DNA from 4 places in the Paenibacillus glucanolyticus genome. Region 2 is predicted to be linked to each of the others. Evidence: predicted binding sites of a transcription regulator. Region 2 holds the regulator's gene; each other region holds the start of a gene.

Region 1 (8,050 bases), 2.7 Mb from region 2:
CATGAACTTCCCGGGCGTGGTATATGGCGATCCGACGATGAGCGGTGAGATCGAAGCCACGCTGCGTGCCGGCAAGACGGTGACGGGACATTTTCCCGCAGAGGACGACCGGATGCTTCAGGCGTATTTGGCAACCGGGGTAAGCTCCGATCATGAAACGGTGACGAGAGAGCAGGCGCTAGAGAAGGTTCGCCTCGGGATGCACCTGATGATCCGTGAAGGATCGGCTTGGCAGGACGTGAAGGAAGTCATCAAGGTGGTGACGGAAGACAAGGTGCGTACGGACAATATCTCCTTGGTGACGGATGACGTGTATCCGCAGACGCTGCTGAGGCTTGGCCATATGAACCATGTGGTGCGCCGCGCGATCGAAGAGGGTGTGGATCCGGTGACGGCCATCCAGATGGGTACGATCAACGTGGCTCGGTACTTCGGGATGGATCTCGAACTCGGGAGCATCTCGCCAGGTAAAACGGCAGACATTCTGCTGCTTGATGATCTGAACAGCATGGTGCCGTCGATTGTGATCACCGATGGTGAGGTGGTTGCGGAGAACGGCCAAGTTGTGAAGCCATTCCCTGTGTACCAATATCCGGAAAAAGCGTTCCATTCGGTTCGCCTGCAGCGTCCGTTGACAGCGGAGGATTTCCTGCTCCGCAGCAAGTGGGATACCGCACGCTCGGAAGTCAACGTGGTGCGGGTCATCGAGAACAGTGCCCGCACAGCCAAAATGACAGCGGTGCTCCCCGTGCAGCAGGGCATCATTCAGCCTGATCTTAACCAGGACGTGGTTCAGCTTGCGTGCATCGAGCGCCATGGCGCAACCGGACAAATCTCGCTTGGCTTTGCGAGCGGCTTCGGATTGAAATCCGGTGCGGTCGCTTCCACGGTGGCGCACGACAGCCATAATCTGCTGGTGATGGGCACGAGCGCCGAGGATATGGCGCTAGCGGCGAATGAGCTGGCAGCTTGCGGCGGCGGGATGATCGTGGTGCGTGACGGTCAGGTGCTCGCGAAGGTGGCCATGCCCATTGCCGGCTTGCTGGCGGATCGTCCAGTGGAGATCGTAGCGGAAGAAGTTGCTGCACTGGAGGAAGCCTGGAAGGAGCTGGGGTGCTTTATTCATGCGCCGTTCATGACCTTCTCCCTGATCGCGCTGCCGGTGATTCCCGAAATCCGCATTACCAATCGCGGCATCGCGGACGTGACGGAGTTCAAGCTCATGGAGACGGAGATTCGCGCGGTTCAATAAGGTGGCGGTATACATTAAAGCAGGTTGGCCTACATGGCGAACCTGCTTTTTTTGGTGCGTAAATACCGGGCTTGACCTGTGAGGGGATGCGGCAAGTCATGCTCCAATGGATAATCCTCACATAATTCCATTCGCACTTAGTGATTTTCGTCACAAATTTATAACTTTTTGCCCCTAATCCTTCCTAATATTGTGATATTGATCACAATCCTTTCTGCCGCAGTCTGCGAAAATACAAAAAGAATCAAATTTAAAGTGATCACGTGAGCTAAAGGAAGGGGTATCTTTATGGATCCGGTTATGCTGGCGCGAATTCAGTTCGCATCGACAACCATTTTTCACTTTATTTTCGTACCGTTGTCTATCGGATTAGCGTTTTTGATTGCCATCATGGAGACGATGTATGTTGTCAAAGGCCAGGAAGTATACAAGAAAATGGCCAAGTTCTGGGGGAAGCTGTTCCTGATTAATTTTGCGGTCGGGGTAGTGACAGGAATTCTGCAGGAGTTCCAGTTCGGCATGAACTGGTCGGATTATTCGCGATTTGTTGGGGATGTGTTTGGCGCGCCGCTTGCCATCGAGGCCTTGTTGGCCTTTTTCCTCGAGTCAACATTTATCGGGTTATGGATATTCGGCTGGGACCGGTTATCGAAGAAGGTCCATCTGCTCAGCATCTGGCTGGTGTCCTTCGGCACCCTGATGTCGGCCTTCTGGATTCTGGCGGCCAATTCGTTCATGCAGCGTCCCGTTGGGTTCGAGATGAATAATGGACGAGCGGAGATGAATGATTTCCTGGCATTGATCACCAATGGGCAGCTGCTGGTAGAATTCCCGCACACGATCTTTGGGGCACTGGCCACCGGGGCGTTCCTGGTAGCAGGCGTGAGTGCCTACAAGCTGATGAAGAAGCAGGATCTGGATTTCTTCAAAAAATCATTCCACATCGCCATCGTGGTGGGGCTCACCACCTCCATTCTGGTTGCGGTCTTCGGTCACCAGCAGGCGCAGTATCTGGTGGATACGCAGCCGATGAAGATGGCTGCTGCCGAGAGCCTGTGGGAGACGAGTGACGATCCTGCGGCTTGGACGGTCATTGCGTCCATCGATCCGGAGAAGCAGGAGAACAAGATGGAGCTTAAAATTCCGTATTTGCTCAGCTTTCTGTCTTATAGCAAATTCTCCGGCGAAGTGATCGGAATGAAGGAGCTGCAAGCCCAGTACGAGCAGCAATACGGTCCCGGCGATTATATACCTCCGGTGCGGACCACCTTCTGGAGCTTCCGGATTATGGTGGCCGCAGGCAGCGTGATGATTCTACTCGGATTGTACGGAGCTTGGCTGATGCTGCGCAAGAAGGTCGAGCACGCTGGCAGATGGTTCCTGAGATTGATGCTGTTTGGCATTTCATTGCCGTTCATCGCCAACACGTCGGGGTGGATCATGACGGAGATCGGGCGGCAGCCTTGGACGGTATTCGGACTGATCACCACGGAGAATAGTATATCTCCGAACGTAAGTGCAGGCTCCATCCTGTTCTCGCTCATTACGTTTACAGCCATCTATGCGGTGCTTGCTGCCGTTATGGCGTACTTGTTTATTAAAGTCATTAAGAAAGGGCCGTATGCGGCGGAGGAAGAAGACCGCCACGCAAGCGATCCGTTTAATAAGGAGGGCTACCATGCTGTCTCTTAATGAACTGTGGTTTGTGCTCGTTGCCGTGTTGTTTATCGGGTTCTTCTTCTTGGAGGGCTTTGATTTCGGAGTCGGGATGTCCACTCAGCTGCTCGCCAAAAGCGACACCCAGCGCCGGGTGCTGATCAACTCGATCGGCCCGTTCTGGGATGCCAATGAGGTCTGGCTGCTGACAGCGGGCGGCGCGATGTTCGCCGCCTTCCCGAACTGGTATGCCACGCTGTTCAGCGGATTCTATATTCCGCTTGTTTTTCTTCTGTTGGCCTTGATTGGACGGGGAGTGGCCTTTGAATTCCGCGGCAAGGTAGGCGACGTTCGCTGGAAAAGGGTGTGGGACGGTGCAATCTTCATCGGCAGCGTGCTTCCTCCGTTCCTCCTGGGTGTTGTTTTTGCCTGCCTCATTCAGGGGCTTCCGATTAATGAAGAGATGCAGATGTATGCCGGATTCTTCGATGTCGTAAATGCCTATACCGTTGTTGGCGGGCTGACGATGGTGATGCTCTGCTTGCTGCATGGGTTAATGTTTACGACGCTGCGCACCATAGGGGATCTTCAGGAGCGTGCGCGCCGCATGGCCCGGAGATTGCTGCTCCCGGTGGCGGCACTGTTCGTGGCATTCGGGGTCATGACCTATTTCATGACGGATATCTTCGAGAAGCGTGGTGCGGTGTTAAGCGTGCTGCTCGTGCTGGCTCTGCTTGCATTCCTGCTGGGCGGGTATTTCATGAACGTCAAGCGGGACGGCTGGGCTTTCGGAATGACCGGGGCCGTCATTGCTCTGCTGGTTACATCCGTGTTCGTGGGATTGTTCCCTCGCGTAATGGTCAGCTCCATCCATTCGGCGTTTGATCTGACTATCTATAATGCGGCCTCCGGACCGTATTCCTTAAAAATCATGACCATTGTGGCTGTATCGCTGCTGCCATTCGTATTGGGATATCAAATTTGGAGTTACTTCGTTTTCCACAAACGGGTACATGAGAAGGAGCATCTGGAGTACTGATGGGAAAAGATCTGCTGGGATACAAGGGCGCCAAGATCGTATTCTTCCTTGTCGCCGTATGTACCCTGGCACAGAGCATGGCCATCCTCCTGCAAGCCAAATGGCTGGCGGAAGCCATATCCGCCCTGTTCGCGGGAACCACGCTGCAGGAGCAGGGGGAGACCATTGCCTTGTTCCTGCTTGCTTTTCTGGCACGCCACGGCATTTTCACCGTGCAGCAAGGAATTGCACAGCGTTTTGCCGAGGAGACGGGCACGAGCCTGAGGAAGCAGCTTCTGGAGGAGCTGTTTCGGAACGGGCCGTCCTTTGTCCGGTCGGAAGGAACAGGCCATGTGGTTACGCTTGTGCTGGAGGGCATCGGCAAGTTCCGCAAATATGCGGAGCTGACCATACCTCGCATGATGGGGGCGGGCATTACCCCTGCGCTGGTATGGCTGTACGTATTCATGACGGACCGGATCTCGGGCATTATTCTGCTGGTGACCATGCCGATCCTGATCGTGTTTCTCATCCTCGTGGGACTTGCCGCGAGAAAGCAGACCGAGCAGCAGCTGGATTCCTACCAGATGCTGTCCAATCATTTTGTGGATTCGCTGCGGGGTTTGACCACTCTGAAGTTTCTGGGACAGAGCCGCAAGCACAGCGGGAGCATAGGGCAGGTCAGCGAGGGATATAGGGCTGCGACCATGCGGACCTTGCGCGTTGCGTTTCTGTCTTCCTTTGCACTGGATTTCTTCACGATGCTGTCGGTAGCGTCCGTAGCGGTAAACCTGGGCTTGCGTCTCATTAACGGCAGCCTGGAGCTGCTGCCTGCACTCCTCATCCTGATCCTGGCACCGGAGTATTTTCTTCCGGTGCGCATGGTCGGGGCTGACTTTCATGCAACGCTGGATGGCAAGCAGGCAGGGGAAGCGATGCAATCCATCATCCGGGAGGCCCGGAAAGAGCGCTTGGAGGCCCAAACCGGTGCAACATTTAAAATTAAAGATAATATTCCGGTACGTACTGGCTCCACGCCGCGGTTCCAATGGGAGAAGAGCAGCGTACTGGAGCTGTCCGGCATCGGACTGCAGCATGCTGGGGCGGGTCCTGCCTCCTTGGAGGACGTCAGCTTCCGAATATCGGGTCAAGGCCGGATCGGCATCGTCGGAGAGAGCGGGGCGGGTAAATCCACGCTGATCGAACTATTAGGCGGGTTTATGACGCCTACATCCGGTGAGATGAAGCTGAGCGGCGTGAAGCTGGGGCATTCCAGCCGGGACGAGTGGCGAAGTGAGGTCACCTATATGCCGCAGCAGCCGTATTTATTCAGCGCCAGCTTGGAGGACAATGTGCGCTTCTATGCGCCGGACGCTTCAAGGGCTCAGGTTGAAGCGGCTGTTGAAGCGGCCGGCCTGGCCGATCTGGTGAACAACCTGCCTGGCGGTCTGGCCGAGATGATCGGCGGGGGCGGGCGGACTTTAAGCGGCGGTCAGGCACAGCGCGTTGCCCTTGCCCGAGCGCTGCTCGGCGGTCGGCAGGTTCTTCTGCTTGATGAGCCGACGGCACATCTGGATATTGAGACCGAATACGAGCTGAAGGAGACGATGGTATCCCTTTTTCAGGATAAATGGGTATTTCTTGCAACGCACAGGCTGCACTGGATGCGGGATATGGATTACATCATCGTTCTGCATCAGGGACGCATAGCCGAAACAGGAACCCATGACGATCTTATGGCAAGACGGGGCGTATACCATGGATTGATTACATCGCAGATGGAGGGAGTACAATGAAGCAGGAATCGTGGTTTCGGCCTTATGTGACGGCAAACTTCTGGCGTTTTCTGCTGATTGTCGTACTGGGTGTGCTCACCATCCTGTTTGCGGGGATGCTGATGTTCACGTCCGGGTATTTGATCTCCAAATCGGCGCTCCGTCCGGAAAACATCCTGATGGTGTATGTGCCGACGGTAGGGGTTCGCACCTTCGGCATCGGACGCGCGGTTGTCCATTACGTGGAGCGGCTGGTGGGCCATGACTCCATTCTTCGCATCCTGTCCCAAATGCGTCTGCGGCTGTATCGCATCCTGGAGCCGCAAGCCCTCCGCTTATCCTCCCGATACCGCACCGGGGATCTGCTGGGCGTGCTCTCTGATGATATCGAGTATTTGCAGGATGTATACATCCGAACGGTCTTCCCATCCATCGTTGCGCTTGTGTTGTATGCTGGAATCATTCTGGCCGTCGGTCAGTTCGACCCGGCATTCGCCCTGCTGCTTGCGCTGTATGTTGCGGTGCTGATTCTGGTGCTGCCGCTGATATCCCTGCTGCTCACCAAACGGAAGAACCGGGAGATGAAGCAGGCACGGAACAACCTGTACCAGAAGCTGACCGATGCGGTGCTGGGCATCCATGAATGGTATGTCAGCGGCAGACAGACAGAATTCCTGGCGGGTTATGAGGCGGATGAAGCCGAGGTAGACCGGACGGACAGATCGCTGAAGCGATGGTCGCGCCTTCGGGGCTGGATCGGCCAATGCATCGTTGCCGTAACGGTGGTGTCGATGGTGTATTGGTCAGGACGGCAGTACGCGGATGGATCCATGGATGTTACGCTGATTGCGGCTTTTGTGCTGGTTGTGTTCCCGTTAATGGACGCATTCCTGCCCGTATCCGAAGCCGTGGAACGGATTCCGCAGTATGGCCAATCGGTGGCGAGGCTTAAGGGCATCGAAAGCGCCGATGAATCCGATGAGAAGCAGGCACCGCTGCAGCTGCTGAATAACGAAGAGACCGAGGCGGTTATACGCGGCGGTGTTCATGTGAAGGCGGATGGCATCATGTTCAGCTATGATAGGGCAGCCGCTGGCTCATTTGCCTTGGAGCCTGTCGGTGCGGGAGAGGCAGGACACACCTTAACCGAGGTATCGCTGGACATTCCCCCTAGGGCCAAAGTGGCCGTTATCGGCCGTTCAGGTGCCGGGAAGTCCACCCTGCTGCAGCTGATTCAGGGGGTGCTGGCGCCATCGTCGGGAAGTCTTACCCTGGGTGGTGTGGAGGCGGCGCGGTTTGGTGACGAGATCTCTTCCGTTATTGCCGTACTGAATCAGAGCCCGCACTTGTTCGATACGACACTTGCGAACAACATTCGGCTTGGCCGGCCGGAAGCCACGGAGGAAGAGATACGCGATGCTGCTGCCATGGCGCGGCTGGAGCCGCTGGTGGCTTCTCTCCCGGGTGGACTCGACACCCGCATGCAGGAAGCAGGTCAGCGATTCTCTGGCGGTGAACGCCAACGCGTGGCTTTAGCCCGAATCCTGCTGCAGGACACGCCCATTGTTATTCTGGACGAACCTACGGTCGGACTGGATCCCATAACCGAGCGGGAGCTCCTGTCCACCATCTTCTCCAGCCTGCAGAACCGGACATTGATCTGGGTGACCCATCATCTGGTGGGCGTGGAGCAGATGGATGAGATCATATTCATGGAACACGGCCGAATCGCCATGCGTGGCACGCATGATGAACTGATGCGGCACTATCCGCGATATCAACAATTGTACCGGCTGGATTCTCCGGAACTATAGAAGGTCCATGGGAAGAACCGCCCCTTTTTTCACAGGGGCGGTTCTTTTTGTTCCCATCTTATTTTTCTTATAAGTCTGATAAAAGATCGGAATCCCCGTTCCTTCTGGAAAGATGTAACATAGTTGTAGCCGATATAAAGGGTTAATTCTCTATTAGGGGTGTGGCGTATGGTGGATTTAGAGCGGTTAACCAGCGTGTTCTGTCATTTTGCTGAACGGGAATGTCAGGGCTCCAGCGATTTATATGAGTATTTGGCGAGGCATATCGCTGATGATGAAGAGGTGCTGCGGGTGGCCTCGTTTGTTCCGTCAGGTCAGCCGGTACCCAATATGCTGTTCGGGGCTGTTCAATATTTGCTGCTCCAAGGCGAGGGGGCCGAGCTGAGGTCGTATTATCCCGGCCTGGTAGAGCAGCCGCAAGCGATGAATTCGTGTTACCCCCATTTTCGCTCGTTTGTGCTGAAGCACGAAGGGGTACTCATCGAGATTCTGGAGAGCAAGCGGGTTCAGACGAATGAAGTCCGCCGCTGTGCTT
Region 2 (8,050 bases):
TGAATAGTCCAGTTTCTCTGGAGTTTTCTCTACGAGCAGTACGTCAAGACCCTTTGCAGCCAGCATCTCCGCAATGCCCTGCCCCATAGTCCCGCCGCCTACAACGCCGATTTTTTTGAAGTACATGGTTTCTACTCCACCCTTTCCTTATCTCTATACTTTATTGTACCCCATTTGTCGAAAAATACAGTTTAGAGCACAAAGTATAATAATATCTTAGCACGACAAAAAAGTAAAAAAAAATAACCAGCATAACAATTTATGCTGGTAAAAGCGCGTTTTCACGAAATTGACAACGAAATTGTTCTCCCGAGAGGATTTCTTCCTTCAACAGGATGTCAAGAGAATTGTCGAATATTGGCCGATTCTGTTCCAAGAGGCTTTTCGTTCGGTTCATTAACTCTTCCAGAATCATATTATTCTCTTTCATTAACTCTTCCGTAGTTACCATATTCATATTGATGATGCCGAGCGCCGTCAGTCCTGACTTCATCATCGTCTCTACGATGTTAAGCGATTGCTCAAAGTCATTGCTGGAGCCCGTGCTTCGGCCCCCGTAATAAATCTCCTCGGCGGCGGCACCGCCAAGCGCTATCATAATCTGCTCTTCCAGGAACGCCTTGGTATACAGGTATTGTTCCTGTTGCGGATTATGCCTAACATAACCAAGTGCTTTACCACGCGGACTCAATGCTACTTGCTTGACACTGCCGGGACGCACAAGCTCTGCCATAATAGCATGTCCCAATTCATGGATGGCAACGCGCTTCTTCTCTTCGAAATTCGATTCTCGGTCCGAGCGTTCACCCATCATCACTTTGTCAATCGCCATGGATAAATGGCGCTGATGGATAAACTGCTCATTCTCACGCATCGTATAGATTGCAGCTTCATTCATGACACTCTCCAGCTGTGCGCCGGAAAAGCCATAGGCTTCCTCCGCGATTTTGTCCAAGTCGACATCCTCATGCAGCGGCTTGTTACCCGCATGGAGATTCAAGATATGTGTACGCCCCTTCTTATCGGGCAGATCCACCTGAATATGGCGGTCAAATCGTCCTGGACGCAGCAGTGCACTATCCAGCATTTCTTTGCGGTTCGTAGCAGCTATAACCAGTATACGCGGAGTATCCTGAGAATAAATGCCGTCCATTTCAGTTAACAGTTGATTCAGTGTCTGGTCATATTCACGCTGCTGGCCGCCTTCACGCTTGCCGCCAATCACATCAATCTCATCTATGAAAATGATCGCATTTTGTTTGTTTTCTTTTGCAGCGCGGCTTCTGGCATCCTTAAACAGATCCCGGACACGACCGGCACCAACCCCGACATACATTTCAACAAACTCACTGCCGGATGCAGCAACAAAGATAGAATCCGTATAATGGGCAGCGGCTTTGGCCATCAGGGTCTTCCCTGTTCCCGGAGGCCCGGTAAGAAGAATGCCCTTCAACGGACGAATGCCAAATTTCTTGATATCTTCATGACGAATGAGAAAATCCAGAGCCTCGCGGAGTTCTTGCTTGGCATTATCCTGCCCGCCGATTTCTTCGAACGTCAGTTTGGCCGGTCCGCTCTTCTTTCGCTTGCGTTCATTACCAGCCCCCACCGCGATGCCGCCCTTCATCTTTGCAATAAACAGCAGCGTACCCACGAGTGCCGCAGCAATAAACAGAGGCACAACGTTGACGCCTACAAACACGAGGAATACCAACAAAACCGGGATAAAACCCAGCATGATCTCTTTAGCCAGTTTAGGCATGGTTCCAAACCCCCATTTTACCCGGTTGACGCGGCAAGATAATAAATTTACCAGACTTCCCATCCGACAAGCTGACATAAACATTGGTGTCATCAATGGTTGCTTTCGCTTTTAAGTTTGTGGACTCGCCAGCCAATTGCTCAAGCGAAGATTGGATATCGGTGTACTGCTTGTTGTCCATCGCTTCTGCAACGGATAACATCGCCTGCTCCCACCATTGGTCCAGCGCTTCCGAGGAATGCTCCTCCACCTGGATTTTCAGCTCACGCTGCCCAATTACAGATTTGCCTTCTTGCTTTATATGCTGCACAAGCCCCTGCAAATTCGTTTCCGGAGCCAGATCAAGTTTCAAAGTAACCGTATCCTGTTTAATATCTATATGAGAACTCTTCACACCATCATACTGCGAAACAACATTTGCTAGCGGGTTATGCTGTGCCATCTGCCGATACAGAAACCATCCACCAAAGAGGACCGATGCTGAGATCACGACAGTCAGCACGATAGGTACAATGCGTAGTTTCATGAAGTTCCTCCTTAAAATCTTATATAGTTTTTGTCTATCATTTTCTTTGTATATAATGACATGTAATAACGATATAATACGATGCATGTAGTTTGTATGCTTAATTTGTACAAATATGAGTATATCACATTTTATATACTTTTTCATGCGTATCTGTGAAAATATTTAGAACAGTTTTTCCATTTTATTTATTGTAAACGTTGTCAATTGATGTGAAAAAAAGAGGCATCCCGAAATTGATAGGGATGTCTCTCTTTACTTTTCTACTATTGATTTGGAAGAATAATGTCATTGCCGATCGGATTTCCATCTTGGAAACGATAGAATCGATAGCCCCGCTGACCATTGCTTTCGTACTGGAGCTGCCATACAAACTCATTTTCATACATACCCGGCAGCAATCTCTTAATGGTTGCTCCTGGCAAATCATTGTGAATCTGATCCAGTATCTGTGCTTCTGACATTCCGGAACTCAATAAGACTGACTGCACCGCATCGGCACCATCAACCGGTACATTATCATCGGTGAATTTCACCCAGACCATTCGGTCCTGATTGTCTTTATCCTTGCCGCTGACAACCCAGTAATTGTTGTCCTCGCCCCACACCGATTTATAGGTCTTTCCTGTCGAAACCAAACCGCCATGCTGTTTGGAAGCGTTGATTGCCATTCTCTCTTCATTCCAAGTGTCCTTCATGACATGCGAATAGTAGAGCTGCAGACCTAGCAGCAAGAGCAGCACTCCGGATACACTTAGCAATATCCACTTCGTTTTTTTCTTCAATCCGTCTTCCTCGCTCCCCTTGATTATTCCCTAGAGGGTTGTAAGACGCTCAAATGCAGACTGGGCTTCCCGGCGAATACGTTCCTCGTCGAGGGTAAGGCTGGCGCCATTTTTCACTACCTGCTTGCCGTCAACCCATACATGCTCTACATCCTTTGCACTGGCTGAATAGATCGCATGGGACACATAATCGGTTCGAGGAAGGAAGTGCGCCTGATCTGTATTCAACGCGATCATATCCGCCTTCATGCCGACGGCAAGTGTGCCTATATCTTCAATGAAAGCCGATTTGGCTCCATTCTCCGTACCCATCCGCAGTGCTTCGGCTGCTGGAATGGCCGTAGGATCACCGCTTACCCCTTTATGGATCAATGCAGCCAGACGCATCTCTTCAAACATATCCAGATTGTTATTGCTCGCTGGTCCGTCGGTACCCAGGGACACGGTAACGCCGGCTTTCAGGAGTGCAGGCACGCGCGCTATACCACTGGCAAGCTTCAGATTACTGCCTGGATTATGAGAGACCGCGACTTGATATTTAGCCAAAATCTCGATCTCTTCATCAGTCAAATGGACGGCGTGCGCCAGAAGTGTAGGACGAGAGAACATGCCCAGCTTCTCCAGATGCGCAACGGGACGGAGTCCGTAGTCATTCACATTCTGGGCCACTTCCGTGTCCGTTTCCGACATATGTGTATGCAGCGGCAGATTCAAATCATGGGATGCTTGGACGAATTTTTCAATTAGATCCGGTGGACACGTATACGGTGCATGCGGCGAGAGCATCGTTGTGATTCTGCCATCGGCTTTGCCGTGCCAGTCCTTCGCAAATGCAACCGCCTCATCCAGTTTTTGCTGCTGAACCTCAGGCGGACATAATCCGATAACGCCACGGGTCAGGACACCGCGCATTCCTGAATCCTCTACCACTTTAGCAACCTGGTCCATGTGATCATACATATCCACAAAAGTTGTGGTTCCGCCCTTGATCATCTCCAGCACGGAAAGAGAGGCTCCCCAGTAAACATCATCGGCCGTGAATTTGGCTTCCATCGGCCACATTTTTTCCTGCAGCCATACTTGCAGCGCCAAATCGTCTCCATAACCGCGGAGCAGTGACATGGCAGCATGTCCATGGGTATTTACCAAACCAGGCAGGAACAACAGATGTGTGCCGTCGATAATCTCGGTTCCTTCCTCTACCGGCGGCTGTTCCTCACCAAGATAGGTAATGCGGTCATTCTCAACAACCATGTATCCACGAAGAACGGATCTTCCATCCTCAAGCACAGCAAAAGTACCGTTCTTAACCATCCACTTCGTTGTCGTCATGTGAAGCTTCCTCCTTACCGTTGTCCAAATAATAAGCCAAGCTCTGCAAATCGGTTGTAAAATCGGCCGTATGAATACGGATATGAGGTGGAGCTTTCAGGATGGTTGGCGCAAAATTCAGAATCGCTTCGATGCCTGCTGCAATAAGCTGATTAGCTACGTTTTGCGCCTCAAAATCCGGAACGGTAATAATCCCGATACGAATGCCGTATTCATGTACGGTTTTCTCAAGCTCTTCCATCGGCTGAACCGTCAAGTTGTTGATTTTCATACCAACTTTGGGGGAATATGAATCGAAAATAGCCACAATCTTCATATTATCCTTCAGGAATGCATTGTAATTGGATAATGCATGTCCAAGATTACCGGCTCCAACCAATGCTACATTAATCTTCTGGTCCAGCTTCAGAATCTGGCGAATCTTCTCAATCAAATAGGAAACATCATATCCGATCCCTTTCCGTCCAAAATCACCGAAATACGCCAGGTCCTTACGAATTTGAGCAGGATTCAGATCCAGTTTCTGCCCCAGCTCCTGGGATGAAACAGTTGAGACCTCCCGCTTCTGAAGCTCATTCAAATAGCGCAAATATACAGGTAATCTGCGGACCACGGCTTCCGAAATTTTTTCCGATTTCATGCATGCTCCCCCTAGTAAAGGTTAATAACTACATCTCTTGCATTTTCATTCTTCGTTTAGCTATCATTCATCGGATTGGTTATCTGCCCCAACCTCGACCTCTTCCTGAAGCCATTCCGAGATGCGTGGAACAATTCCCTCTGTCGGCATATGCTCCATCTTAGGTCCTGGCAAGGAATATAAGAAATATTTCCCGTAATAGGATTCAATCACCCGGGTATCGTATACAATCACGATCCCTTTATCCTGTGCCGTCCGGACCAGGCGGCCAAACCCTTGCTTGAACCGAATAACCGCTTGCGGAACGGAAAGCTTCATGAAGGGGTTCTTTTTCTGCTGCTGCAGCAGTTCACTCTTGGCTTCCACCAGCGGATGATTCGGCGGCTGGAAAGGCAGCCGTACAATAGCAAGACAGGTCAACGCCTCGCCCGGAATGTCGACCCCTTCCCAGAAGGAGCTGGTGCCAAGGAGCACCGATGCGCTGCTCTCCTGGAAGCGTCGAATCAACTTGGTTCGACTGGTCCCGTCCATTCCTTGCCCCAGCACCGCAATGTCGCTTAATGCCAATGCTTCCTTCAGTGGCTCATGCACCTGACGCAGCATCCGGTAAGAGGTGAACAGAACGAGCATCCTTCCATGGGTAGCGATCGCCGTTTCGGCCAGTGACTGCACAAGTGTGTTCACAAAGAGGGCATCCCCGACCGATCCCTTCACGCTCGGAAAATCACGCGGAACGACAAGCAGCGCTTGTTCTCTGTAATTAAACGGAGACGGCAGCTGAACCGTGTTCAGATTACCGGCGTCAGCCGCTTCCTGAAGACCCAGATTCTCGATCATGAACTGGAACGATTTATCCACCGACAAGGTAGCCGATGTCAGAATGACGCTTTGTTTTTTATCAAAAAACAATTCCTTTAAATGAGTGCTTACATCAACAGGCACTGCATAGAGCTGCAGCGATTTACTGCGGAAATTGCCATTAGCCTCCATCCAGTATACCGTACCCTCATCATTAAGAGCCATGAAGGAGCGCAAGTCCTCACGGTGAGCGGCCAGGTCTTTAAACAGTCCGGACAGATCCGTAAGCAAGCTGTCTGCACTGTAATCATCCAGATCTTCCTTCATTTCAGCAATCAGCTTGTCACCCTTGCGCACAACGTCACCCAGGGTCACATGAATCTGATGCTCCAGCTCCGCCAGCGATTGCCAATCCTTCGGTTTCTTGAGAGGCGATAACCGAAGTGAGAATTGGCCCGCGTCTCCTGGAGATGCATCCCCGCGTTCCGGCAGCAGTGCAAACAGCTGATCGCTAAGACGATCCCAATTTTCTTTGGCCGTGATGAGATCTGGATACATACGGTCAATGACAGAAGACCATTCTACGGCCTTCTCATGCGGTGAAGCCTGAAGCAGCTGGCGAAGCGCGGGAAGCTGTCCGCTGCGGCTGTCCTTGTACATCCGGGTCAACGTATGCACAACCGTAAAATATTTCATTTGCAAGCCAAGGTGCTTGCCCGCAACGTCCTCAAGATGATGTGCTTCGTCAATGACGAGGCGTTCATAACTCGGCAGCAGCTGATGATTGGCTTTAACGTCAGTGAACAGCTTCGAATGGTTCGTAATGACCACGTCGGCAACGCTCGCTTCATGTTTGGCCCTGTGGTAGTAGCATTTGCGGAACCATGGGCAGGCACGTCCAAGACAGGAATCCGAATCGCTGGAGATCGTCTCCCAGAAATCTCCGCCACGGCCGCCGAGGTTCAGCTCTTCATCGTCGCCGTTTTCTGTCTGTGTCAGCCAGACCAGCATCTGTGCTGCAATGATCACATCTTCCTTCGGCGAATGAAAATCTCTTCTATTTATTTTATGTTCAAATTTTCTCAAACACAAATAATGTCCTCTCCCCTTAAAAATAGCTGCTTTAAAGGGAAAAGGAACAACCTGAGTGAGCAGCGGTATATCCCGGTCACGCAGCTGTTCTTGAAGATTGATTGTATGCGTGCTGACCATGACCTTCTGTTCCTGCTTCACACTTTGATAGATCGAAGGCAGCAAATAGCCGAGGGACTTCCCTGTTCCCGTGCCTGCTTCAATCAACAGATGTTTATTATCATCCAGTGCCTGCATCACTTCTTGGAACATCATATCCTGAGCGTCTCTGCTCTCGTAATGAGGCAGCGTTTCCTTCAGACGGTCCCGGACATCGCTCATGTACTGTTCGAAGCTCACATCAGCCAGTGGGTTCGGCTCCGATTCGTCCCTTGCGGGTGCAATATCGTTCCAATCATCAACAGCCAGCGCAAACTGGCGATAATACGTATGGGTATCTCCGCCCTGTACAGCTTGGAATTCCCGTTCCGCCCGGATTCCGTCAAAGAACCAGGCCAAATCGCTATCCTCATCAGCAAAAAGATCACTTAACCGTTGAATGGTCAAGAGCGGAAGCTCATCGATCTCCTCCAGACATTTCAGCAGCGCATAGGCCGTTGCAAGTGCATCGCTGTCCGCTTGATGCGGACGGTCATGCTCCAGGCCGAAATGGGAAGACACCATTCCAAGCTGATATGAAGAAAGCGAAGGGAAGCATATTTTCAAGAAGTGCATCGTATCTAGAATCCGACCGCTGAACGGTAAATAGCCACAGCGATCGAGTGCATTTTGCAAAAAATTAAAATCAAAAGCTACGTTATGCCCAACCAATACCACATCGTCGAGCATGGGCACAAGTTCCATCATCATTTCCTCTAGGGATGGAGCGTCCGCTACATCGCTGTCAGAAATACCGGTCAAACCGGTGATAAACGGAGGGATTGGAATCCCGGGATTGACATAAGTGCCGTACACGCGGGATATACTTCGATCCTCTTCGATGATGGCCAGTCCGACCTGAATAATCTCATCTGCAGACTGGTTGCCCGTGGTTTCAAAATCCAATACGGCAAATTTCATTCGACTAAATCCCTTTCCTCCAGACTAATTAACAGCATACCAGAAGTTGCGGGTTT
Region 3 (8,050 bases), 210 kb from region 2:
GACGAGACGAACAGAAGCGACATTAATAATGCCAGACCCTTTTTCTTCATTGTCTTTGACCCTCCCGAAGTATTTGTATATTTGATAGGCGTTTTCCTTACATCTTCATTATAGAAAGCGATTCCACTTTTCGATAGGTCGATATTTTTCTATCTAAGGGATAAAATCCTCCACAAAAAACAATAACCCTTCCATAATGAGGAAAGGTTATTGTTATAAATAATAACATATTATGTTCAGTATAATACAACAAAATTAGTTCGCCACCGATTATTTTTGCTCGGCTGCTTCGCCAATCAACTGATAAGCGCGTGCGATTTCTTCCTCTGACGGTGACGGAACTCCTTCTAGCGGATATGCCATTCCGAGTTCCTTCCATTTGTACACACCCATCTGATGGTAGGGCAGAATTTCGAATTTATCAACGCCTTGTAAAGTGCGAATAAATTGACCGAGCGCCCTCAGGTCGTGTTCGCTGTCATGGATACCCGGCACATATACGTGCCGGACCCACATTTTTCGACCATGGTGGGACAGCCAGCGGGCGGTCTTCAGCGTCCTCTCATTCGACTTCCCGGTCAGCTTGATATGCTTCTCATCGTTGATATGCTTCAGATCGAGCAGAACCAAGTCGGTATGCTCCAGCAGCTCCGATATTTTCTCCGGCTCATTATAACCGTTGCTGTCAAGGGTCGTGTGCAGATTCCAGCGGCGCTTTACTTCCTTAAACAGCTCGGTTACAAAAGGATACTGCAGTGTCGGCTCGCCTCCGGATACGGTCAGCCCTCCACCGGAAGAACGATAGTAACTTAGATAAGGCTCAATCTGAGCCAGCACATCCTCTACCGTCATTTCCTGTCCTTCATGCAATCCCCACGTATCCGGATTGTGGCAATATTGACACTTCAGCAGACATCCCTGCATGAAGAGTACAAAGCGGATACCTGGACCGTCCACCGTTCCGAATGTTTCTATGGAGTGTATATGACCTTTAAGCATAGGGCGTCATCCTTTCTGTATCCGCTGTTGTTACTTTCCATTCTTACATCGTTCCGTGGAAGGTACGATTGATCACGTCGAGCTGTTGTTCGCGTGTCAGTTTGACAAAATTGACCGCATACCCGGATACCCGGATCGTTAACTGCGGATAATTCTCCGGATGTTCCATCGCATCCATCAGCTGCTCCCGGTCAAACACGTTCACGTTCAGATGATGAGCCTTGCTTCCAAAATATCCATCCAGCATCGCAACCAGATTGTTCACGCGAATCTCGCTTTCCTTCCCGAGGGCTTTCGGTACAATCGAGAATGTATTCGATATCCCGTCGAGGCTGTCCTCATAAGGCAGCTTGGCCACGGAAGTCAATGAAGCGAGGGCACCCTTCTTATCGCGTCCGTGCATAGGGTTCGCACCCGGCGCAAACGGCTCGCCCGCCTTGCGGCCGTCCGGTGTGGTTCCCGTTTTCTTGCCGTATACGACATTGGACGTAATGGTCAGCACCGATTGGGTCGGCATCGCATCGCGGTATGCCTTGTGTTTGCGAATCATGCTCATGAAGGCTTCAACGAGTTCTACGGCGATGTCGTCAACCCGATCGTCGTTGTTACCGTAGCACGGAAAGTCGCCTTCTATTTCAAAATCAACTGCAATCCCTTGCTCATTGCGTACTGGCTTCACCTGTGCATGCTTGATTGCACTCAGCGAATCCGCCGCTACGGACAGGCCCGCTATACCGCATGCCATCGTCCGCAGAATATCCCGATCATGAAGCGCCATTTCAATCCGTTCGTAGCTGTATTTATCATGCATATAGTGGATCACGTTCAGTGTGTTCATATACAGCTTTGCAAGCCATTCCATCATCGGCTTGAATCGCTTCATGACCTCGTCATAACTCAGAACCTCTGCCGTAATAGCAGGGTATTCCGGACCAACCTGGGCGCCGGATTTCTCATCCTTCCCGCCGTTGATTGCATACAGGAGCGCTTTGGCCAGATTGGCTCTGGCTCCGAAGAACTGCATCTGTTTCCCGATGCGCATAGCGGATACGCAGCAAGCAATCCCGTAATCGTCTCCGTAAATCGGACGCATGAGATCATCGTTCTCATATTGGATCGAGCTGGTTTCGATCGATACCTTCGAGCAGTATTTCTTGAAGCCTTCGGGCAGTTTCTCAGACCATAATACCGTCAAGTTCGGTTCCGGGGCAGGGCCCAAATTATACAACGTATGCAGGAAACGGAAGCTGTTCTTGGTTACTCTTGTTTCCCCATTTAACGACATACCGCCAATCGATTCTGTGACCCATGTTGGATCACCGCTGAACAGTTCATTGTAATCCGGTGTACGCAGGAACTTCACGATCCGCAGTTTCATGACAAAATGGTCAACCAGCTCCTGTGCAGTCTCTTCCGTCAGCTTGCCTTCAGCCAGATCACGCTGGATGTAGATATCGAGGAAAGTAGATACCCGGCCAAGCGACATGGCTGCGCCATTCTGTTCCTTGATAGCAGCTAAATAACCGAAATACAGCCATTGGAATGCTTCCTTCGCCGTATTCGCAGGCTTCGAAATGTCAAAGCCGTGCATGCCCGCCATTTCCTTCAATTCCTTGAGTGCATGGATTTGCTCGGACAATTCTTCCCGCAATCGGATCACCGGCTCATCCATCGCATCAACCTCAAGCTCGCCCAGCTCTCGCAATTTATCCTGGATCAAGACATCTACACCATACAAGGAGATTCTGCGATAATCGCCAATAATACGACCACGGCCATAAGCATCGGGAAGACCTGTAATAATCCCTGCCTTACGAGCTGCCCTCATCTCCGAGGTATAGGCATCAAACACGCCCTGATTATGTGTTTTGCGTATGCCTGAGAAGATGTCCACTACCGCTTGCGGCATTTCAAAACCATATGCGTTGCAAGCATCAATCATCATTCGGATTCCGCCGAACGGTTGTATCGAACGCTTGAACGGCTCATCCGTCTGTACGCCGACGATCTGTTCCTTCTCCTTATCCAAATAGCCAGGTTGATGGGACACAATCGTGGAAGGCGTATTCACATCAACATCCAGCACCCCGCCATTATCCCGTTCTTTTTTGGTTAAATCCGATACGATATCCCAGAGTGCCTTCGTGTTGTCCGTTGGTCCTGCCAAAAAATCATCAGAGCCATAATAAGGTGTTATGTTCTCTGCAATAAAATCATTAACGTCAATCCGCTTGTTCCATTTACCTGATTTAAAACCTTTCCAGCCCACTTCTTTTTCAATCACCGACATATTGAATCCCTCCTAGATTATGCTGCAGCTTGCTGCACAGGCGGAGTCACACATTGATCCATCTCAGATCTTAATGTGATTATTTTCACGATCAATGCTGCCTCGACCCCGCCGTGTACCTTCAAACTTCTATATCAAAGACCTGAGATTCAGCTTTCTTCTACACTTTTATTGTAATCCTGTTCATTCTCAGCATCTGTGATAAAAATCACAAACTTATCTTTTCCCGTGATTTTTATCACTCTGTTTTACCCGCCCGCTTCTGTTATGCAGTCCGCAGTCCACAACCCGTCTCTCGTATTTCTTGGATCTAAAAGCGGCCGTAGAACGTGTTGCGGTATACTTCCGCAAGCTCTGTGACAAGCGGCAGCTTTGGATTGCTCGTAGTGCACTGGTCTTCAAAGGCCCGGTCCGCCAAATGCTCAACACGTTTCTCAAAATCTTGAGGATCGATTCCCAGCTGCTGGAACGACTCTTCGATGCCCAGCTTCTTGTTCAGCTCTCGGATTGCACCGATCAAACTGTTGACGCCCTCTTCCGTCGTTCTTGCAGGCAAGCCCAGAATCCTTGCAATTTCTGCATATCTCTCATCGGCTACAAAGTGGGTGTATTTAGGCCAAGCGGCAAATTTGGTTGGCTTCTTGGCGTTGTAGCGGATGACGTGCGGCAGCAGGATTGCATTGGTTCGCCCGTGAGCTGTGTGATACTGGCCGCCCCATTTATGCGCAAGGCTATGATTGATGCCAAGGAATGCATTCGCGAAGGCCATGCCGGCAAGCGTCGAAGCATTATGCATTTTCTCTCTGGCCAGCTTGTCGCCGGTAAGCGCCGACTGCTCAAGATACTGGAACACCAGCTGTATGGCCTTGATTGCCAAACCATCCGTGAAATCGTTAGCCATGACCGATACATACGCCTCGATGGCATGTGTCAAAACGTCCATCCCGGTATCCGCTACCGCTGTTTTTGGCAGGGTGTATACAAATTCCGGATCGATAATCGCAACATCCGGGGTCAGCTCATAGTCAGCCAGCGGGTACTTGGTATTCCCCAGCACTTTATCCGTAATGACCGCAAACGAGGTCACTTCCGAGCCCGTTCCCGAGGTGGTTGGAATGGCAACGAATTTTGCCTTCTGTCCAAGCTTCGGATATTTATAGACCCGTTTGCGGATATCCATAAATTTTTGCTTCAGATTATTGAAGTCCGTATCCGGGTATTCATAGAACAGCCACATCGCTTTTGCTGCATCCATCGGCGAACCGCCGCCGAGGGCAATGATGCAGTCCGGCTGGAATCGCTTCAGCATCTCCGATCCGCGTTCTACCGTCGTTGTGGAAGGATCCGGCTCAACCTCCGAGAACACCTCGATAGGAACCGGCACTCTGCGCTGACGCAGATAGTGCTCTACCCGCTCTACGTAGCCAAGCTTCACCATCATCGGATCGGTTACGATAGCAACCCGGGTAATATCGGGCATTTTGGCAAGATACTGCGTGGATCCTTTTTCAAAATAGATTTTATCCGGCACTTTAAACCACTGCATATTCACGGTTCTGCGGTTCACCCTTTTCACGTTGATGAGGTTGACGGCTGTTACGTTCGACGAGGTAGAGTTACGGCCATACGAACCGCAGCCCAGCGTCAACGATGGCAGGTTCGTGTTGTAGATGTCACCAATCCCGCCTTGCGAGGATGGCTGGTTCACCAGAATACGGCAGGTCTTCATCCGGTCCGAGAATTTCATGATGATTTCCTCATTGTGCGAGTGGATGACCGACGAGTGGCCCATGCCGCCAAATGCTACCATTTCTTCCGCGCGCGTAATTCCTTCCTCTGCATTTTTCACTTTATAGCAGGCCAGAACCGGACTGAGCTTCTCGGCAGACAGTGGATATGCAGGACCTACTCCCTCCAGCTCGGCGACCAGAATTTTGGTGCTCTCCGGCACTTCAAAGCCGCAGGCCTCGGCAATCCTGAATGCCGGCAGTCCGACGATTGACGGGTTAACCGCACATTTCTCCGATATCATCGCGTGTGCAGTCAGCTTCGCCAGTTCCTCCCTGTTTACGAAATAACAGCCGCTGGCCATCATTTTTTTCTTCACTGCCGTATAGATAGGCTCCTCTATAATGACTGCCTGTTCAGAAGCACATATCATGCCGTTATCAAAGGTCTTGGACAGAATCAGGTCATTTACCGCCTGATCCAGATCTGCACTCTTTTCAATGAAGCAAGGCACATTGCCGGGTCCTACACCAAGCGCAGGTTTACCGCAGCTGTAGGCTGCCTTTACCATCGCGGATCCGCCGGTAGCCAGAATGCAGGCAACATCAGGATGGTTCATCAGTGTATTGGTTTTATCCATGGAAGGAGCCTCGATCCACTGAATGCAATCGGCCGGAGCACCTTGAGCAACAGCAGCATCCCGCAATATCAGGGCAGCTTCCCTGCTGCATGCCTGTGCGGATGGATGGAATCCGAAAATGATCGGGTTTCTTGTTTTGATGGAGATCAGTGCCTTAAAAATTGTTGTGGAGGTGGGATTGGTTACCGGGGTAATCCCCATGATGATCCCGATCGGCTCCGCAATTTTCTGAAAGCTGTCAAAAGCGTTATCCTCAATGACACCCACCGTTTTGTCATACTTGATGCTGTTGTGGATGTACTCTGTGGCAAACAAGTTTTTGATAATTTTATCCTCATATACACCGCGGCCAGTTTCTTCTACAGCCATTTTTGCCAGCTGCATATGCTTATCAAGGCCTGCGATGGCCATCGCCTGCACAATCCCGTCAATTTGCTCCTGATTCAATTCCATAAACTTTTCTTTCGCCCGGTTCGCTTTGTCAATCAGACCTTGAATGTACTCCCCTGCTGTCTGTCCCTTTACTTCGCTCGTTCCTTTGCTCACAGCCATATCTCTCATCCTCCCATGGTTCATGATTCTTTCTCTTCTACGGTTTGATCGTATCACAGCCATTTCTAAAATCATGTGAAATATTTCACAATATTAAAATTTATCTTTTCTGTGTGATTTATACCTGTCTTCGCCCTATTTCAAGTGAAAGAGATCACAAAGTTTGAAAATTCGCCATCATTTCCCTCTTGTTCCGCCCCACAAGTGAATGTTTTCACGTTATAATGTATTTAAAGATTAAACAGATCAAATTTTAGGATGTTAGGGGATACCAACATGAAAACTGTAGACAATGTAATGGAAATCGAAAACCTAGGGAACACCCAGTGCTTCTCGGAACAAAACCGCAACCGTCTGCTGGTCACCATGAAGGAAAGAGTACTCCCTGAAGGCTCCCATTTGTTCTGGGAAGGTGACTTCGCCGACAAGTTGTACTTCGTGAAACAAGGAAGAATTAAGTTAACTAAATCGACTGATGAAGGCAAAGAGCTTATTCTATATATGTATCATCCAGGGGATATGGTCGGTCAGGCCGATCCATTCTTCAGCACCAATCACAGCTTCTCGGCAGAGGTGCTTGAGGATAGTGTGGTCGGGGTTATCGAGCATAAGGATTTGGAGATGCTGATCTGTCAGCATTGTGATTTTGCCATTGATTTTATGAAGTGGATGGGCATTCACCACCGGATCACCCAGACCAAATTCCGTGATCTTATGATGTACGGCAAGCCGGGTGCATTAACCTCGACGCTGATTCGTCTGAGCAATACGTACGGTCAGCATCAGGCAGATGATACCATTCTCATTAATAAGAAGATTACCCACACCGATCTCTCGAACATGATTGGGGCAACTCGCGAAAGCGTGAACCGGATGCTGAGTGATCTCCGTAAAAAAGACGCCATTGAATATGCCGGGGGTATGATTGTCATCAAGGATCTGCCGATGCTGCAGGAAATATGCCATTGCGAGATGTGTCCGCTCGAAATTTGCCGGATTTAATGTCACTGCGTCTCGCTGTGCATAATATACAGCCTTTTGACCACAATAAACCTTGTCTTTCCAAACCAAAATTAAAGGGAGTGCTCAGCATGCGTGAAGGTTTGATTCCTGCTGTTCTTGGAACTGTGGTTTCTGCTTCGGGTGCCGCTCTGCTTAGCAGCAAGTATAAACTTGCCGCAACCGGTATTCTCGGCTTCGGACTGGCTCATCTTGTGCTTGGTGCGATTGACCTGGTGGAACACCGGTAAACGATTGGAAAGACTGCACGTCATAAACACACCTTCCTCTAGAGGGTGTGTTTATCTATGTTATATGATCTGAGCCTCCATATAGGCTCGTTCTCCGCTTGGCACTTTCAGATAAGGCCGGATCCCGGCAAACCCCTTCGCATCCAGATCCACACCCGTCATCCAGTTTCCCTCCAGCCAGTCACTGCCCGATTGCATAATGACAGCCGGTGCCTGAATATGTTCCTGATACAAAATGACGCCACCTTGAATAGCCTTGAACGTCTTCCCTTGCTGCAACAAGGGTTCGGCACTGATGTACGTCGGCACAAAATAAGCAGCAATCACATCCAGCTCCTCCCCGTCAAAAAACGGCTCACTGCCGAGAAATGGATGGAGCATTGCAATCTTCTCATAATGGGACCAGATTATCATCTGCAGAAATCTGCCCAGACGCCCCTTATCCTGCCCGCCGGTTGTTTTTGATTTATCCGTTTCATAACCGATGAATTTCCATCCACGGGGACCCTTCACCCATTTCTGAAACATGTCGTTCACATCGCTGCAATTCCGGCTGGCGGCATCCGCCGATTCTGGGCTTGTTCCGGATAA
Region 4 (8,050 bases), 2.4 Mb from region 2:
CCTGTGTTCAAGCCATACGCTGTCTGGCTGAATAAGGCGTTATGCGGAAATTTCGCGGATTCACGGGAAGCGTTGAACGAGTGGAAGAAACGGATGTATGAAGGCACAGCCAAGAGCGCGCGTCCTATTCCGGGGCGTACGCCTCGGTGGCTGAGGAACGCATTTGCCTTATCGTTAGTCATTATGGCCTGTGCCGTTTATTTCTTCTTCCGCTCATGAAGCAACGTCTTGTCACTGGGAGTTATAAAGGGGATCTGCAAGTGAAACAGGATTATTTACGGACATTTGTTCATAACGTGGAGCGAACCGCCGCAGAGTTTGAGCTGTGGTCGGAGGGTGATGGTATCGTGGTCGCTGTTTCCGGCGGCCCCGATTCCGTTGCGCTTCTGCACGTGCTGCACGAAATTTCGCTGAACCATACGCCGCTTAGGCTGATCTGCGCCCATGTGCATCATGGCTTTCGAACTGAATCGGATCAAGAGGCAGAGATGGTGCGTGAGTTGGCGGAGCGGCTGGGGCTCCCCTTAGAGACAGCGTTCATTGATATTCCTGCTTATATGGAAGAGAGCGGCAAGGGAGGACAGGAGGCAGCTAGAGAGAAGCGCTATGAATTTCTGCTGCAAACTGCACAGAAATACAATGCACGCTCAGTGGCTCTTGCTCATCATGCCGACGATCAGGCCGAGACGGTATTGATGAGGCTTCTGCGGGGAAGCGGTCTTCCCGGGCTTGCCGGAATTAAATTTAAGCGCACGGAAAAAAAAGTGGAACTTATCCGTCCGTTCCTTCGTATGTACAAAGCGGATATCGTGGAGCTGTGCCGGGTGTGCGGTTTCCAGTATGCGGTAGATAACAGCAATCTGCAGACGAAGTACCGCCGCAACGCGATTCGTCTGGAAGTATTGCCTTTCCTGGAACAATACAATGGGCAGTTCTCCTCCTCACTCAATCAGCTGGCCGAAATTGTCCAGCAGGAGGATGATTTTGTGGAGCGTGAAGCTGCGAAGCAATTTCGGAGAATGGTGCAGGAGAACGATGGGAGGCTCGCTTTCGACGCGCCTTCCTTTTTGGGCTTACATGTCGCTTTACAACGGCGTTTGATTAAACTAATATTAAATTACCTGCCCTCAGATCAGGAAAACACCGATTTTGTCAAGATTGAATCGGTTCGCCAAGGGATTCTTAACGATCAACGAAGCAATTGGCGTCTGGATCTGGGCGACGGCATTACCTGTGTTCGCGAGTATGGCCAAGTCCAGTTCTGGCCTAAGCCTCCGGAAGAACAGGGACAGTACATATACATTCTTGATTCTCCTGATGTTTCAGAGCTGTATGTTAAGGAAATCGGAAAAATGCTGAAATTGTCGTTAAAGACAGGAAGCGAAAGCCGGAGCGGCTCCAGACCATCGCCCTTTGTGGCGGATTTTGATGCGGATGGGCTGCAGTTTCCTTTAACCGTACGTAACAGACAGCCGGGAGACAAGATGAAGATCATGGGATTAAACGGAAGCAAAAAGGTGAAAGATATTCTCATTGATGAGAAAATTCCACCGTCTGTCCGTTCCCGGATTCCTATTCTTTGTGACAGTTCCGGCAGCATCGTGTGGATTCCAGGTGTACGACGTTCCGTTCATGCCGCTTGCGGGCGGCACACATCACGAATTCTCCGGATGGAGCTATCGGATGCTTAAGGCAAGTGTTAAACGAAGAATGGCCCGTTTCACGCTTTCATAGTATAAACGTAGGAGGTCCACTTAAGTTGCAGAATGACATTCAGGAAATACTCATCAGTGAAGAAGAGATTCACGCAAAAATTAAGGAACTCGGTTCCAAGCTAAGCGCCGAATATGCGGGACGCAATCCACTAGTAATTTGCGTTCTTAAAGGTGCGTTTATTTTTATGGCCGACTTGGTTAAATCCATATCAGTACCTCTGGAGCTGGATTTCATGGCTGTTTCCAGCTATGGGGCATCTACGAAATCCTCTGGCGTGGTCAAAATCATTAAAGATTTGGACGCGTCCGTTGAAGGAAGAGATGTTCTGATTGTGGAGGATATTATCGACAGCGGCCTTACGCTAAGTCATTTGATTGAGCTGCTTAAGAGCCGTAAGGCAAATTCGGTGTGCGTAGTTACCCTGTTTGACAAACCGGCACGCCGTACGGTGGATTTGCAGGCTGATTATACCGGGTTTGTACTGCCCGACGCTTTTGTTGTCGGATATGGACTCGATTATGCCGAGCATTACCGGAACCTCCCCTACATCGGGATTTTGAAGCCGGAAATCTACAGCAGTTAAACCGCGCCAATGGGCTGCTGCCACAGATTAGGGCCCTTTGTTGAGATGGCCAGACAGGCTGTGGTAAAATATCTTATGTGTCTTGAGAGGAGGTAGGGGATGAGTCGGTTCATCCGGAATTCTGGTTTTTATTTGATTCTATTTTTGGTCGTGGTGGGCATAGTTCAATTTGTCACCAATGGCGGCGAGCAAGCCGATGCCCCTAGTTATAACGAGCTGCGGCAGGAAGTCAAAGCTAACAACATAGAGGAAATGACGGTGCAATTTGACGGTTACGCTTATCTGGTGACCGGTAAGTATAGGGAGATTACCGAAGAGAAAAAATCGGAGAATTTCTCAACCTATATTCCTGCTACGGATGCAGCTATGCAAGAGCTGACTGCAGCCAGTGACAGCAACAAAGTCAAACTGACCGTGGTGCCAATGGAAGGCCAAAGCATTTGGCTGACATTACTTTCATCCTTTATTCCGCTCATCATTATGTTTGTTCTGTTCTTCTTCCTGTTTAATCAGGCTCAGGGCGGCGGCGGCAAAGTGATGAACTTTGGTAAGAGCAAAGCCCGCTTATATAATGAAGAGAAGAAACGGATTACATTTGAAGATGTAGCCGGAGCAGATGAAGAGAAGCAGGAACTTATTGAGGTTGTTGACTTCTTGAAAGATCCGCGCAAGTTTAACACGGTAGGCGCTCGTATTCCGAAGGGTGTTCTCCTTGTCGGTCCTCCGGGAACCGGTAAGACACTCCTGGCACGTGCTGTTGCCGGTGAAGCGGGAGTGCCATTCTTCAGCATTTCCGGTTCCGATTTTGTTGAGATGTTTGTCGGTGTTGGCGCATCTCGGGTGCGCGACTTGTTCGAGAATGCGAAGAAGAATGCTCCATGTATTATCTTTATTGATGAGATTGATGCTGTAGGTCGTCAGCGCGGTGCCGGTCTTGGTGGCGGACATGACGAGCGTGAGCAAACACTCAACCAATTGCTGGTCGAGATGGATGGTTTCGGAGCAAACGAAGGCATTATCATCGTTGCTGCAACGAACCGACCGGATATTTTGGACCCGGCGCTTCTTCGTCCGGGACGTTTTGACCGTCAGATTACAGTAGATCGTCCAGATGTGAAGGGCCGTGAAGCTGTGCTGAAAGTCCATGCACGCAACAAGCCGTTGACGAAGGATGTTAAATTGGACATCATCGCTAAACGTACGACAGGATTTACGGGTGCCGATCTGGAGAATCTCCTCAATGAGGCAGCCTTGCTTGCGGCACGCCGCAATCGTAAGGATATCTCCATGCGAGAAGTGGATGAAGCGATCGACCGTGTGATCGTGGGTACGGAGAAGCGCAGCCGCGTGATCAGTGACCGCGAGAAACGTATCGTAGCTTATCACGAGGCGGGTCACACCATTGTAGGTTACTTCCTCGAGCATGCGGATACCGTTCATAAGGTAACGATTATCCCTCGTGGTCGTGCTGGTGGATACGTCATTATGATGCCGAAGGAAGATCGGATGCTCGTGACGAAACAGGAATTGCTTGATCGTGTATCCGGTTTGCTTGGTGGTCGTGTAGCCGAGGAGTTGTTCATTGGCGAAATCGGTACCGGAGCATACAGTGACTTCCAGCAGGCAACCGGCATTATCCGCAGCATGGTTGTGGAGTACGGTATGAGTGAGAAGCTTGGACCGATGCAGTTCGGTACATCCCAAGGACAGGTGTTCCTGGGACGCGATATCGGACACGAGCAGAACTATAGTGATCAAATCGCTTATGAGATCGATCAAGAAATGCAGCGGTTCATCAACGATTGTTACGAGAAGTCTAAAGAGATTCTGACCAAGCATTCCAAAGAAGTTCACCTGATTGCGAATACGCTTCTTGAGATGGAAACACTGGAGCTTGAGCAAATCAAGAATCTCATTGAGACTGGATCAGCTGAAGGCAATGGCAATGGAGAAGGTGAAGGTTCTTCCGAGAGCGGCGAACCGATCATCGACAACATTGGTGACGTGAAAGTTCGCATCCAAGGGAAAGAAGACGGAGATCAGCCGATTTCCACGGAAGAAATTCCGAACAACCCGATGGATTCGAATGATCAACAGCCGGAGCCTAAAGATTCGGACCGTAAGGATCCTCCAGATGGATCGGACAACGGAAACAGCAGGTTAACGTAATATTCGCTGATAAAACATCGAATACCGAATAAAATCGAAGAACCGGAGAACGATAATTCGTTTTCCGGTTCTTTTTGTGCTTTCTATCACATTGACAGGGCACAGAACGAACGTGTACATTAGTTGTTAAATAAGGATGCGCATCCTTTCACAAAGGTATAAACCATCCTGGAAGTCACATGGTCATCAAGCGGTTTACAGCCGGACTACATAAAGGGAGAGGGTCGATCATGGAAGCTTTGGCACTGGAGCGTAAGGCAGAGCAAAACCGTGAACTGCGTGAGCGGTTAATGCAATTGAAGAAGGAACGTAACGCAATTATTTTGGCTCATTATTATCAACGGGATGAAATACAGGAGGTCGCTGATTTCCGCGGGGATTCCTTCTTGCTTGCGCAGAAAGCAGCACAAACCGATGCTGAGGTTATCGTATTCTGCGGTGTGCACTTTATGGGTGAGAGCGCTAAAATCCTGGCACCGGGCAAAACCGTTCTTATTCCTGATGAGCGTGCCGGTTGTCCGATGGCGGATATGGTGAACGTTGACGGCTTGCGGAAGTTGAAAGCGCAGCACCCGAATGCAAAAGTGGTAACTTACATCAATTCATCAGCTGAGATCAAAGCAGAAACAGATATCTGCTGTACTTCATCCAATGCGGTAAAGGTGATTCAATCCGTCGATTCAGATGAAATTATATGGGTGCCTGATAAAAATTTAGGGCACTACGTCCAGCAGCATACCGACAAGAAGCTGATCATCTGGGAAGGGTACTGCAACACGCATGATATGCTGACCGTTAAGGATGTTGTCGAGATGAGAGCCAAGCATCCTGGTGCCGAGTTTGTGGTGCATCCGGAATGCCGTCCGGAGGTCGTTGCGATGGGTGATTTTGTAGGCAGCACAACTGCGATTCTGGAATATTGCAAAAATTCGTCTGCCAAGGAGTTTATTGTAGGTACAGAGGATGGCACAGGATATCAGCTTCGATTGGATAGCCCGGATAAATCGTTCCATTTTGCCACGAAATTCCTGGTTTGTCCCAATATGAAAGTGAATAATCTCAAAAAGCTGGTCAAAGCACTGGAAACGATGAAGCCGCAAATTTATGTGCCTCCGGTCGTTGCAGAGAAAGCCAGAACTTCATTAGAGCGCATGTTACAGGTTAAGTAGCATGCGCTACTCTTTCGTGAAAAGACAGGTGAGGCATCGTGATACCGCAGTATTTGATTGATTTTGAACTGAACGATCTGCCGGTCGTCCAGACGGATGTCATTGTCATCGGTTCAGGCATTGCGGGTTTATATACGGCCATTATGGCAAGTGCCACTCAAAAGGTGCTGCTGATTACAAAGAAATCGCTGCTCGAGAGCAACACTCGTTATGCTCAAGGCGGCATTGCTGCCGTAACAGCTGAAGATGACTCTCCGGTCTACCATCGCCAGGATACCCTGATGGCAGGGGCGGGACTATGCTCATCTACTGCGGTGGATGTCCTCGTAAATGAGGGACCGGTTGGGGTTCAGGAGCTGATTCGTCTTGGGACGATGTTTGATGTCGAGAATGGCGAGCTTGCGCTAACCAAGGAAGGTGCGCACAGTCACCGTCGTATTCTTCATGCTAATGGGGACGCTACCGGATATGAAATTGTGCGTGCCCTTTCCATTCAGGTTGAAATGCTTCACAATATAGAAGTATGGGACGATCATTTTGTCATTGATCTGGTCACGGAGCAAGGGGAATGTCACGGTGCATTGGTACAGATGCCGGATGGCAGGCGGGTTTTTGTACGTGGGCGGGCGACCATTATGTGCTCAGGAGGCGCCGGCCAGCTGTACAGGTATACAACCAACCCGGAGGTTGCGACAGCCGACGGTGTTGCTATGGCTTACCGGGCAGGTGCGGACATCAGGGATATGGAATTCATTCAGTTCCATCCCACGGCACTTAGCTATCCGGGTGCACCACGGTTTCTGATCTCCGAGGCGGTTCGTGGCGAGGGCGCTGTTCTTCGTAATATCAAAGGGGAACGGTTCATGCCAAAGTACCATGACTTGCTGGAGCTGGCCCCCCGGGATATTGTTGCCCGGGCCATTGTCAGCGAGATGGAAGCGACGCGGTCTACCTTTGTGTATCTGGACATTACCCATGAGTCACCAGAGATGGTCAAACATCGGTTCCCGACGATTTATGAAACATGCATGCAGTATGGACTTGATTTATCGTCAGATTGGATTCCGGTCTCCCCGGCTGCGCATTATATGATGGGGGGCATCAAGACCAATTTGCACGGAGAGAGCAGCGTGAAGCGCTTGTTCGCTTGCGGGGAGGTTTCGTCTACTGGCGTTCATGGAGCGAACCGGTTGGCAAGCAACTCGCTTTCGGAAGCGGTTGTATACGGCAGTCGCATTGTGGAACGTATTCAGAAGCTCCCTGAACCATCAGAAGGGCCCCTTCATGTATCATTTCAGCTTGGACGTAAGGATGCCCCGTCACAAGCGATAGTTGAAAAACGCTTGAAACTTCAAAAAGTGATGGTACGATATGCAGGGCTTCGCCGCAATCGGGATACCCTATTAAGAGCTGCAGAAGAGCTTGGCCGTCAGCTGCCATTGTTCCAAGCGCTGCTCTCGAAACGTGAGGAATACGAGTTTGCCAACATGCTCACCGCATCCCTGCTCGTGGTTCAGGGCGCGCTGGGTCGCGAAGAAAGCCGGGGAGCCCACTACCGTGAGGATTTCCCGGATCGGAACGACAGCGTATGGCAGAAGCATATTGTGCATACTCGGGATCAAGAGATGACGGAGGAATTGAGCGATGATGTTTAACGGATACCATGATGGCCTTCTCCAGAGCATTCGGACATGGCTGCAAGAGGATATTGGATCAGGGGATATTACAACCCTTACCACGATTGAGCCGGGTCACGAATCCAAGGCTGTTATTCATGCCAAGGAGGCAGGAGTTGTTGCGGGCATGCCTGCCGCAGAACTCGTATTCGAAACGGTCGATCCTTCCCTGACGTTTACGGCATTTGTCCGTGACGGTGACATGGTGGAGAAGGGTACCATTCTCGCTGAAGTGGAGGGAAGCACGCATCGTATTTTGACAGGGGAGCGGCTCGCTTTGAATTTGCTTCAGCGGCTGTCCGGCATAGCAACCCGAACACGTTCTTTTGTTGACATGCTGGAGGGATTACCGACCCGACTGGTGGATACTCGCAAAACAACACCGGGGCACCGTATGCTGGAGAAATATGCGGTTCGGGTCGGTGGCGGTGCGAATCATCGATTCGGCTTGTACGATGCCGTCATGATCAAGGATAATCATATTAAGGGTGCAGGCGGAATCGCGCAAGCGGTGAGCCGGGCAAGGGCTAATATTCCACATACAATGACCATAGAAGTTGAGACTGAGAGTTTTGTGCAGGTGGATGAAGCTTTGGAGGCAGGCGCTGATATCATCATGCTCGATAACATGAGTCATGACATGATGGCGGAGTCTGTTCGGAGAATCAAGGCCAGGTCCCCTCATGTGCTTGTCGAGGCGTCGGGAAACGTGACGCTGGAGACCGTGCGCGGGATTG

The links. The regulator Rex, encoded in region 2, represses fermentation and respiration genes when NADH is low (regulators of the CRP and FNR family bind a similar motif). The targets are predictions, from matches to a motif close to TTGTGAAATATTTCACAA.
Region 1: the regulator Rex is predicted to act here: its motif matches at 1,443-1,460, upstream of WDY75_RS01375 (cytochrome ubiquinol oxidase subunit I).
Region 3: the regulator Rex is predicted to act here: its motif matches at 3,363-3,380, upstream of pflB (formate C-acetyltransferase).
Region 4: the regulator Rex is predicted to act here: its motif matches at 4,605-4,622, upstream of nadA (quinolinate synthase NadA).

The regions. Positions count from the first base shown of each region.
Region 1 is NZ_CP147845.1:301,962-310,011, forward strand. It holds gene ade (adenine deaminase) at 1-1,252, shown strand, start outside; gene WDY75_RS01375 (cytochrome ubiquinol oxidase subunit I) at 1,541-2,944, shown strand; gene cydB (cytochrome d ubiquinol oxidase subunit II) at 2,931-3,947, shown strand; gene cydD (thiol reductant ABC exporter subunit CydD) at 3,947-5,722, shown strand; gene cydC (thiol reductant ABC exporter subunit CydC) at 5,719-7,515, shown strand; gene WDY75_RS01395 (DUF2332 domain-containing protein) at 7,684-8,050, shown strand, end outside.
Region 2 is NZ_CP147845.1:4,225,456-4,233,505, forward strand. It holds gene WDY75_RS19740 (3-hydroxyacyl-CoA dehydrogenase family protein) at 1-126, opposite strand, end outside; gene WDY75_RS19745 (AAA family ATPase) at 260-1,762, opposite strand; gene WDY75_RS19750 (hypothetical protein) at 1,755-2,288, opposite strand; gene WDY75_RS19755 (DUF5590 domain-containing protein) at 2,555-3,073, opposite strand; gene WDY75_RS19760 (amidohydrolase) at 3,104-4,405, opposite strand; gene WDY75_RS19765 (redox-sensing transcriptional repressor Rex) at 4,380-5,045, opposite strand; gene dinG (ATP-dependent DNA helicase DinG) at 5,109-7,994, opposite strand.
Region 3 is NZ_CP147845.1:4,433,353-4,441,402, forward strand. It holds gene WDY75_RS20875 (ABC transporter substrate-binding protein) at 1-50, opposite strand, end outside; gene pflA (pyruvate formate-lyase-activating protein) at 271-999, opposite strand; gene pflB (formate C-acetyltransferase) at 1,043-3,289, opposite strand; gene adhE (bifunctional acetaldehyde-CoA/alcohol dehydrogenase) at 3,600-6,209, opposite strand; gene WDY75_RS20895 (Crp/Fnr family transcriptional regulator) at 6,486-7,211, shown strand; gene WDY75_RS20900 (hypothetical protein) at 7,301-7,459, shown strand; gene WDY75_RS20905 (hypothetical protein) at 7,520-8,050, opposite strand, start outside.
Region 4 is NZ_CP147845.1:6,608,760-6,616,809, reverse strand. It holds gene WDY75_RS30425 (serine/threonine protein kinase) at 1-219, shown strand, start outside; gene tilS (tRNA lysidine(34) synthetase TilS) at 261-1,691, shown strand; gene hpt (hypoxanthine phosphoribosyltransferase) at 1,760-2,299, shown strand; gene ftsH (ATP-dependent zinc metalloprotease FtsH) at 2,399-4,468, shown strand; gene nadA (quinolinate synthase NadA) at 4,699-5,637, shown strand; gene nadB (L-aspartate oxidase) at 5,676-7,292, shown strand; gene nadC (carboxylating nicotinate-nucleotide diphosphorylase) at 7,282-8,050, shown strand, end outside.